Regions from separate parts of the Mesorhizobium maamorense genome, predicted to be linked through region 4. Evidence: predicted binding sites of a transcription regulator. Region 4 holds the regulator's gene; each other region holds the start of a gene.
The links. The regulator HrcA, encoded in region 4, represses chaperone genes, less so after heat shock. The targets are predictions, from matches to a motif close to GTTAGCACTCNCNNNNNGNGAGTGCTAAC.

Region 1: a site for HrcA is predicted at 1,243-1,271, ahead of groES (co-chaperone GroES). Genes of this name have one in related genera too.
Region 2: a site for HrcA is predicted at 922-950, ahead of groES (co-chaperone GroES). Genes of this name have one in related genera too.
Region 3: a site for HrcA is predicted at 723-751, ahead of groES (co-chaperone GroES). Genes of this name have one in related genera too.

Annotation. Positions count from the first base shown of each region.
Region 1 is NZ_CP173356.1:6,615,544-6,617,743, forward strand. It holds gene groL (chaperonin GroEL) at 1-796, opposite strand, end outside; gene groES (co-chaperone GroES) at 866-1,162, opposite strand; gene ACIU1A_RS32855 (ISNCY family transposase) at 1,437-2,200, shown strand, end outside.
Region 2 is NZ_CP173356.1:1,552,525-1,554,724, reverse strand. It holds gene ACIU1A_RS07915 (TetR/AcrR family transcriptional regulator) at 20-646, shown strand; gene groES (co-chaperone GroES) at 1,040-1,336, shown strand; gene groL (chaperonin GroEL) at 1,406-2,200, shown strand, end outside.
Region 3 is NZ_CP173356.1:3,257,669-3,259,868, reverse strand. It holds gene ACIU1A_RS16600 (hypothetical protein) at 1-22, shown strand, start outside; gene ACIU1A_RS16595 (DUF1488 domain-containing protein) at 46-312, opposite strand; gene ACIU1A_RS16590 (hypothetical protein) at 309-557, opposite strand; gene groES (co-chaperone GroES) at 803-1,117, shown strand; gene groL (chaperonin GroEL) at 1,178-2,200, shown strand, end outside.
Region 4 is NZ_CP173356.1:5,608,616-5,610,815, forward strand. It holds gene rph (ribonuclease PH) at 1-390, opposite strand, end outside; gene hrcA (heat-inducible transcriptional repressor HrcA) at 576-1,673, shown strand; gene ACIU1A_RS28105 (hypothetical protein) at 1,711-1,905, shown strand; gene ACIU1A_RS28110 (sorbosone dehydrogenase family protein) at 2,030-2,200, shown strand, end outside.

The sequences.
Region 1 (2,200 bases), 1.0 Mb from region 4:
TGTTGACGACGAGCGTGGCGAGCGCCTCGCCTTCGACGTCTTCCGAGATGATGAGCAGCGGCTTGGAGGTCTGCACGACGGCTTCGAGGATCGGCAGCATGGCCTGCAGGTTGGAGAGCTTCTTCTCGTGCAGCAGGATGTAGGCGTCCTCGAGATCGGCAACCATCTTGTCGGCGTTGGTGACGAAGTAGGGCGAGAGATAGCCGCGGTCGAACTGCATGCCTTCGACGACTTCGAGTTCGGTCTCGGCGGTCTTGGCTTCCTCGACCGTGATGACGCCTTCGTTGCCGACCTTCTGCATCGCTTCGGCGATCATCGAGCCGACCGAAGCATCGCCGTTGCCGGCGATCGTGCCGACCTGGGCAACCTCTTCCGAGGTCTTGATCTTCTTGGCGTTCTTGATCAGCGTCGCGACGACGTCGGTTACTGCGAGGTCGATGCCGCGCTTCAGGTCCATCGGGTTCATGCCGGCGGCAACCGCCTTGTGGCCTTCCTGGACGATCGACTGCGCCAGAACGGTCGCGGTCGTGGTGCCGTCGCCGGCGATGTCGTTGGTCTTCGAAGCGACTTCGCGGATCATCTGCGCGCCCATGTTCTCGAACTTGTCGGAAAGTTCGATCTCCTTGGCGACGGTGACGCCGTCCTTGGTGATGCGCGGGGCGCCGAACGACTTGTCGATGACGACGTTGCGGCCCTTGGGGCCGAGCGTGACCTTCACCGCGTCGGCGAGGATGTTGATGCCATGCAGCATGCGCTCGCGGGCATCGCGGGAGAATTTTACGTCTTTGGCAGCCATTTTTAGCTCCTGGCAGGGGCTCGGATCGAGCCCGAAGATTTAAGATTCAGTTGATGGAAAGGCCGATAATCAGCCGATGATGCCCATGATGTCGGATTCCTTCATGATCAGAAGGTCTTCGCCATTGAGCTTGACTTCGGTACCCGACCACTTGCCGAACAGGATGCGGTCGCCGGCCTTGACGTCCAGCGGGACCAGCTTGCCAGCTTCGTCACGAGCGCCGGAGCCGACGGCGATGATCTCGCCTTCCTGCGGCTTTTCCTTTGCCGTATCCGGGATGATGATCCCGCCCGCGGTCTTGGATTCGGATTCGACCCGGCGAACGACCACGCGGTCATGAAGCGGCCGGAACTTCGACTTTGCCATTTTTTCTTCCTCGATGAGAGTGGTGAAAACACCATCCGGCGGCGCCGGACACGTACAAAGCCCGGCTGTCCGGACCTGCAGTTAGCACTCAGCAAAGGCGAGTGCTAGCGTGGCGGTGAGATAAACCGTGGCGTGGCGCTAGTCAAGACAACAGGGTGGGCGATGTCGTAAGCAGATGAGTTGTCCGGATTAGGTAGCACGTGAGTTGTCCGGTTTTATCGCCAGCGGATGGAGGCTGGGGATGAAGCGGACGGCATGGCTACAGGACCGGAGAATGCAAAAGTTTCGAGACGTATTGAGCCGCTGGAATGGTGGCGATCTTTCGATGATGGAGGCAGGCGAGTTGCTTGGCATGTCGGAGCGGCAATTCCGACGCTACCGCGACCGGTACGAAGAGGCTGGGGAAGCTGGGTTGCTGGATCGGCGCTTGGGCAAGCTTTCGACGCGTCGGGTGCCGGCGGAAGCGATTGAGGAGATGCTGGAGCTTTACCGTCATCGCTACCTCGGCTGGAATGTGAAGCATTTCCACGAGCACCTGCTGCGCGATCACCATTTCAGCTGGGGTTACACCTTCATCAAGACGCAGCTCCACGCGGCGGGCCTTGTGGAACGGGCCAAGCGGCGCGGTGCTCACCGGCGCAAGCGGGAGAGGAAGCCTTGCGAGGGGATGATGCTGCATCAGGATGGCAGCCGTCATCGATGGCTGGCGGGTGAGCCGATGCTGGACCTGATCGTGACGATGGACGATGCGACGAGCACGATCTATTCGGCCTTCCTGATCGAGGAGGAAGGCACGGCGTCGAGCTTTCAGGGCCTTCTGGAGACATTCGTCGCCAAGGGATTGCCATCGAGCCTCTACAGCGATCGCGGCAGCCACTATTTCGTGACGCTGAAGGCCGGCGAGGCGGTCGACAAAAGCCGGCTGACCCAGGTCGGCCGGGCGCTCGAGCGGCTGGGTATCGAACATATTCCAGCCTATTCCCCTGAAGCGCGAGGCCGCTCGGAGCGGATGTTCTCCACCTTGCAGGATCGGCTGCC
Region 2 (2,200 bases), 2.6 Mb from region 4:
CTCGCGAGAGATTGGGCGCATGGCGGAAGCAAGGCGGATGGCGACGGCGCCGAGGCGCAGGCCCAAGCAGGAGCGGAGCCGCGAACGCATCGACGCGATCCTTTCGACGACCATGCGGCTGATCGGCGAAAAAGGCATCGACGCAGTGACAATGAAGGAAGTGGGCGCTCTGGCGGGAGGACCGATCGCCACCGTCTACCATTATTTTCCCAACAAATCGGCGATCCTGGCGATGCTCTATGAGCGCTTCTCGGAGGAAAGCCGCGCACGCTTCGGCGAGATCATCGCCGAAATAAGTGGGCTTGAGGACGTGACGGCTGCCGCGGACCGCATGATCGAGGACTATTACCGGCGCGTGGCCGACGACCCGGCCATCCAGGATCTGCAGAACGCGATCCAGGCCGACAAGGCGCTGCAGAACCTCGACATTGCTGAGACAAGGCACCAGGCCAAGATGTTCTGCGACCACGTCGCTCCGATGCTGCGGCCCGACCGGCGCGAAGACTTCGCGCGCGTGGTGTTCCTGATCTTCCAGCTTGCCGGCGGCGTCGTGCGGCTAGCGCTGACGCAGGACGAGAAGGAAGGCCGGCGCACGATCGACGACTACAGGTCCATCATCCATACGCAGCTGAGATTGTTTCTGTAGTTTTCGGCGGCGGCTTTCGCGCCCCTCTCCCGTGACATCGACACGTCTTGCGTATCGAAGTATCGGGCGGCAGGATCTCTGACCGATAGCGGCAGAGCACCCCTGCGCGCCTTGTTTTGCCGTCGATTGCGGGAGGAACCGGCGCATTTCGCATGAAAGGCCAGCGGCAACTGGCACGTTCTGCGAGCGGGCTTTCGCGGAAAACAAAATTTCGCGCCGCTGCCCGCTCGCGCGCGCCTTGACTCTCGCCAGCCAGCAGCCTATTTCACCGCCACGTTAGCACTCGCCATTGGTGAGTGCTAACCACAGGTCCGGTACCGCCGGGCTTTGTAGATTGTCCGGCTTCGCCGGACGGAGGAACTGTTTCTCACCGTTCTCATCGAGGAAGAAAACATGGCAAAGTCGAAGTTCCGCCCGCTTCATGACCGCGTGGTCGTACGCCGGGTCGAATCCGAATCCAAGACCGCCGGCGGGATCATCATCCCCGACACGGCGAAGGAAAAGCCGCAGGAAGGCGAGATCATCGCCGTCGGCTCCGGCGCCCGCGACGAAGCTGGCAAGCTCGTGCCCCTGGACGTCAAGGCTGGCGACCGCATCCTGTTCGGCAAGTGGTCGGGCACCGAAGTCAAGCTCAATGGCGAAGACCTTCTGATCATGAAGGAATCCGACATTATGGGCATCATCGGCTGAATATCGGCCTTCCCATCAACTGAATCTTAAATCTTCGGGCTCGATCCGAGCCCCTGCCAGGAGTTGAACATGGCTGCCAAAGACGTAAAATTCTCCCGCGACGCCCGTGAGCGCATGCTGCGCGGCGTCAACATCCTCGCCGACGCGGTGAAGGTCACGCTCGGCCCCAAGGGCCGCAACGTCGTCATCGACAAGTCGTTCGGCGCACCGCGCATCACCAAGGACGGCGTCACCGTCGCCAAGGAAATCGAGCTTGAGGACAAGTTCGAGAACATGGGCGCGCAGATGGTCCGCGAAGTCGCTTCGAAGACCAACGACATCGCCGGCGACGGCACCACGACTGCGACCGTTCTGGCGCAGTCGATCGTCCAGGAAGGCCACAAGGCGGTTGCCGCCGGCATGAACCCGATGGACCTGAAGCGCGGCATCGACCTGGCCGTGACCGAAGTGGTCGCAGCTCTCGGCAAGGCCGCCAAGAAGATCAAGACCTCCGAGGAAGTCGCCCAGGTCGGCACCATCTCGGCCAATGGCGACGAGTCGGTCGGCAAGATGATCGCGGAAGCGATGCAGAAGGTCGGCAACGAAGGCGTCATCACCGTCGAGGAAGCCAAGACCGCCGAGACCGAGCTGGAAGTCGTCGAAGGCATGCAGTTCGACCGCGGCTATCTCTCGCCCTACTTCGTCACCAACCCCGATAAGATGGTTGCCGATCTCGAGGACGCCTACATCCTGCTCCACGAGAAGAAGCTCTCCAACCTGCAGGCCATGCTGCCGGTCCTGGAAGCGGTCGTGCAGACCTCCAAGCCGCTGCTCATCATCTCGGAAGACGTCGAAGGCGAGGCCCTGGCCACGCTGGTCGTCAAC
Region 3 (2,200 bases), 2.4 Mb from region 4:
GAAGGCGGAGCGTAAATCCTGATCCAGCGCCGTCCGCCTGTCGTCTCAGCGGAAGTCGTCGGCCGTCAGCACATACATGCTCTTGCGCGTGCGGTCATAGGCCTTTGACGCTACGTCGCGGATAACACTGCTCTCGGTGTCGAAGGTGGCGAGATACCCGGCTTCATTGGCTGCCGTCGCCGGCTGCATCCTGGTCATGGCATCGGCGGCGACCGAGAAGGAAATCTGGAACATGCCGTCATAGCCGACGAAACGGATGCGCTTGCCGGCCTCGTCGTAGCTGCGGCTGCGGTTGGGGAAGGTCAGGCTCATGATTTTGCCTCCGTCGTTTTCTTCACCGCGCGTTTCTTCTTCGGCGTCGGGTTCAGGGCCTCGGCCACGCGGTCGGCTTCTTCCTTGGCCAGCCGCAATTGCCTCAGCCTTGCCGTCTTGATCTCCCTGGCCCTCGCTTCGGACATATATTCGGCGGTTGCCTTGTTGCGCTCCGCCGTCTTCTTCTGCTTGTCGACAAAGCGCGCTTCAGCTTTTTCCATGATCGTCTGGTTGCCGTCGGCCATCGAGGAAATCTCCCTTGCGTCTGAAATCGTGAAAATGAACTTGTCCGATAAATAGGCACTCTGTCGGGAAAATTCAAATTTTTGAAATATTTGGTCGTTTTCCGACCCGATGAAACCGGGCGCCGACATAATACTATGATTATTCAATATCCGCTCGGAATAAATTTTGGCACTCCTATCTATCGAGTGCCAAAGAGCCTATAGAAGGGGGCGGCCGCCTATGCCGGCCCCAGAAAGAAGTTCTCATGAAATTTCGGCCACTCCACGACCGCGTCGTCATCCGGCGCGCCGAAGGCGACATCAAATCCAAGGGCGGCATCATCATTCCCGACAATGCCAAGGAAAAGCCGCAGGAAGGCGAAGTGATCGCGGTTGGTCCCGGCGCCCGCGACGAAAACGGCGCACTTGTTCCGCTCGACGTCAAGGCCGGCGACTTGATCCTGTTCGGCAAATGGTCGGGCACGGAGGTCAAGATCGACGGCGAGGATCTTCTGATCATGAAGGAAGCCGACATCATGGGCGTTATCGAAAAGAGCGTCGAAGCCAAGAAGGCCGCCTGACTGAAGCGCCGCGCCTCTGCGCGGTGACGGCTCCACTCCAAATGCGAACTGGATAAAATCATGTCTGCCAAGGAAATCAAATTCTCCACCGATGCGCGCGACCGTATGCTGCGCGGCGTCGAGATCCTCACCAATGCGGTCAAGGTCACGCTCGGCCCCAAGGGCCGCAACGTCATCATCGACAAGGCCTATGGGGCGCCGCGCATCACCAAGGACGGCGTCACCGTCGCCAAGGAAATCGAGCTTGCCGACAAGTTCGAGAACATGGGCGCGCAGATGGTGCGCGAAGTGGCCTCGAAGACCAACGACCTCGCCGGCGACGGCACCACCACTGCCACGGTGCTGGCCGCCTCGATCCTGCGCGAAGGCGCCAAGCTGGTTGCCGCCGGCATGAACCCGATGGACCTCAAGCGCGGCATCGACCAGGCCGTCGCGGCCGTCGTCGTGGAAATCAAGGCGAAGGCCAAGAAGGTCAAATCGTCGGCCGAGATCGCGCAGGTCGGCACAATCGCCGCCAATGGCGATGCCAGCGTCGGCGAGATGATCGCCAAGGCGATGGACAAGGTCGGAAATGACGGCGTCATCACCGTCGAGGAAGCCAAGACCGCCAACACCGAGCTCGACGTCGTCGAAGGCATGCAGTTCGACCGCGGCTATCTCTCGCCTTATTTCGTCACCAATGCCGACAAGATGCGCGCGGAGCTGGAAGAGCCCTATATTCTCATCCACGAGAAGAAGCTCGGCAATCTGCAGGCAATGCTGCCGATCCTGGAAGCGGTGGTGCAGAGCGGCAAGCCGCTGCTGATCATCTCCGAGGACGTCGAAGGCGAGGCTCTGGCGACGCTGGTCGTCAACAAGCTGCGCGGCGGCCTCAAGGTCGCGGCCGTCAAGGCGCCGGGCTTCGGCGACCGCCGCAAGGCGATGCTGGAAGACATCGCGGTGCTCACATCCGGCCAGATGATCTCCGAGGATCTCGGCATCAAGCTGGAGAACGTCACCATCGAGATGCTCGGCCGCGCCAAGCGCGTGCTGATCGAAAAGGACACCACCACGATCATCGACGGCGCCGGCACCAAGGCGACC
Region 4 (2,200 bases):
GATCGAGGCGGTGCGGGTGCCGCCATCGGCCTGGATGACGTCGCAGTCGACGGTGATCTGCTGCTCGCCCAGCGCCTGCAGGTCGACCACGGCGCGCAGCGAGCGGCCGATCAGCCTCTGGATCTCCAGCGTGCGCCCGCCCTGCTTGCCGGCGGAGGCCTCGCGGCGCATGCGCTCGCCTGTCGAGCGCGGCAGCATGCCATATTCGGCCGTCACCCAGCCTTTCCCGGAATTGCGCATCCAGCCCGGCACCTTTTCTTCCAGGCTTGCCGTGCACAAGACATGCGTGTCGCCGAACTTCACCAGGCACGAGCCTTCGGCATGTTTGGAGATGCCGCGCTCGAAGGAGATGGCGCGCATTTCGTCGAACTGGCGTTTGGAGGGGCGCATTCGGCCTGCTTTCTTGTCAGCTTTTTTGAATCTTGGCCGGCTTTTAGACGCATGCGGGGCACGGCGTAAAGGAAAATGGACCGGCGGCCGCAAACGCGGCGACACCGGGGTGATCGCGCAACACGACACCGGGTTGCGCGCAGCGCCGCGAAGTCTATATCCTTGAACCGGAGGTTATGGCCGCAATGACCAAGGCAGTCGATCCCGCTTCGCAGTCGCTCGCTCTTCACACGCCGGCACTTCAGGCGCTCGACATGCGTTCGCGCGACATCTTCCGGCGCATCGTCGATTCCTATCTGAGGGACGGCGAGCCCGTGGGATCGCGCAGCCTGTCGCGCATCCTGCCGTCCTCGCTGTCGCCCGCCACCATCCGCAACGTGATGAGCGACCTCGAACATCTCGGCCTGATCTACGCGCCGCACATCTCGGCCGGCCGTCTGCCGACGCAGGCCGGCCTGCGCTTCTTCGTCGACGCCTTTATGGAACTGGGCGACCTCTCCGACGAGGAGCGGCGCAGCATCGAGGCGCAGGTGCGAGCCTCCGGCTCGGGCGCTACCCTGGAACACATGCTGACCGAGGCCAGCCAGATGCTGTCGGGCATGTCGCGCGGCGCCGGCCTGGTGCTGGCCGCCAAGAACGAGGTGGCCCTTAAGCACATCGAGTTCATCCAGCTCGAACCGACCAAGGCGCTGACCGTGATGGTGTCGCAGAACGGCGACGTCGAGAACCGGGTCATCGATCTGCCGGCCGGCATCACCGTCTCGCAATTGCACGAGGCCTCGAATTTCCTCAACGCCCATATTCGCGGCCGTACGCTGGCCGAGGCGCGGGCGGAGGTCGAGCGTATCAAGGAAGAGACAAGGGCAGCGCTCGACACGCTGTCGCAGGACCTGGTGGAGAAAGGGCTGGCGGTGTGGGCCGGCGCGGAAAGCGGCCTGCCGGCGCGCCTGATCGTGCGCGGCCGCGCCAATCTGCTCGAAAACGTCACCGCCCAGGCCGACATCGAACTCCTGCGCCACCTGTTCGAGGACATGGAGACGCAGGACGGGCTGATCCAGCTGCTCGACCTCGCCGAGGCGGGACCGGGCGTGCGCATCTTCATCGGCTCGGAAAACAAGCTTTTCTCGCTCTCCGGCTCGTCGCTGGTCGTGGCGCCTTACCGCGACAAGGACGCCCGCGTCGTCGGCGCGCTCGGAGTCATCGGCCCGACCCGGCTCAACTATGCCCGCATTGTCCCGATGGTCGACTATACGGCGCAGCTGATATCGCGCATGCTGCGCTGAGAGCTGGGATCGATCCAGCCGGCCGAGGAGAGAAAAGATGGCGCTGGAATCGTTCAAGGCCCAGATCAGCCTGCTGCTGGAGGAGATGGTCAACCAGCCTGAGGATGTGCGCGAAGTGCAGGAGCAATTGCGCGAGAAGCTGCGCGAAATCCGCGCCATGGGCATGCCGCTGCCGGCCGACCTCGTCGAACTGGAAAGGAACCTCGACGCCGATCTCGACGCGGATACCTGACCCGAATTCCTTCAACTCCCCGTGTCGTCCGGAACGACTGCCGAGCCCGCCCGTTCCCTTGGTGCATGTGACCTCGGTCTTGGGACAACGACATGCATGAAGAAGCGAGAAGCTGGAGACTGGGATGATCCGACTTGCCGGCGCGGTGGCGCTCCCTGCTGCCTTGCTCTTCGCCGCGACGGCATTGGCCCAGCAGGCAGAGCCGGTGCTGAAGGGCGCGGCCGCATTCGGTGACTGGCGTGCCGACGAGCCGGGCGTGCGCCGGCTGATCAGGCCGCAAGACCAGCCCCGGCCC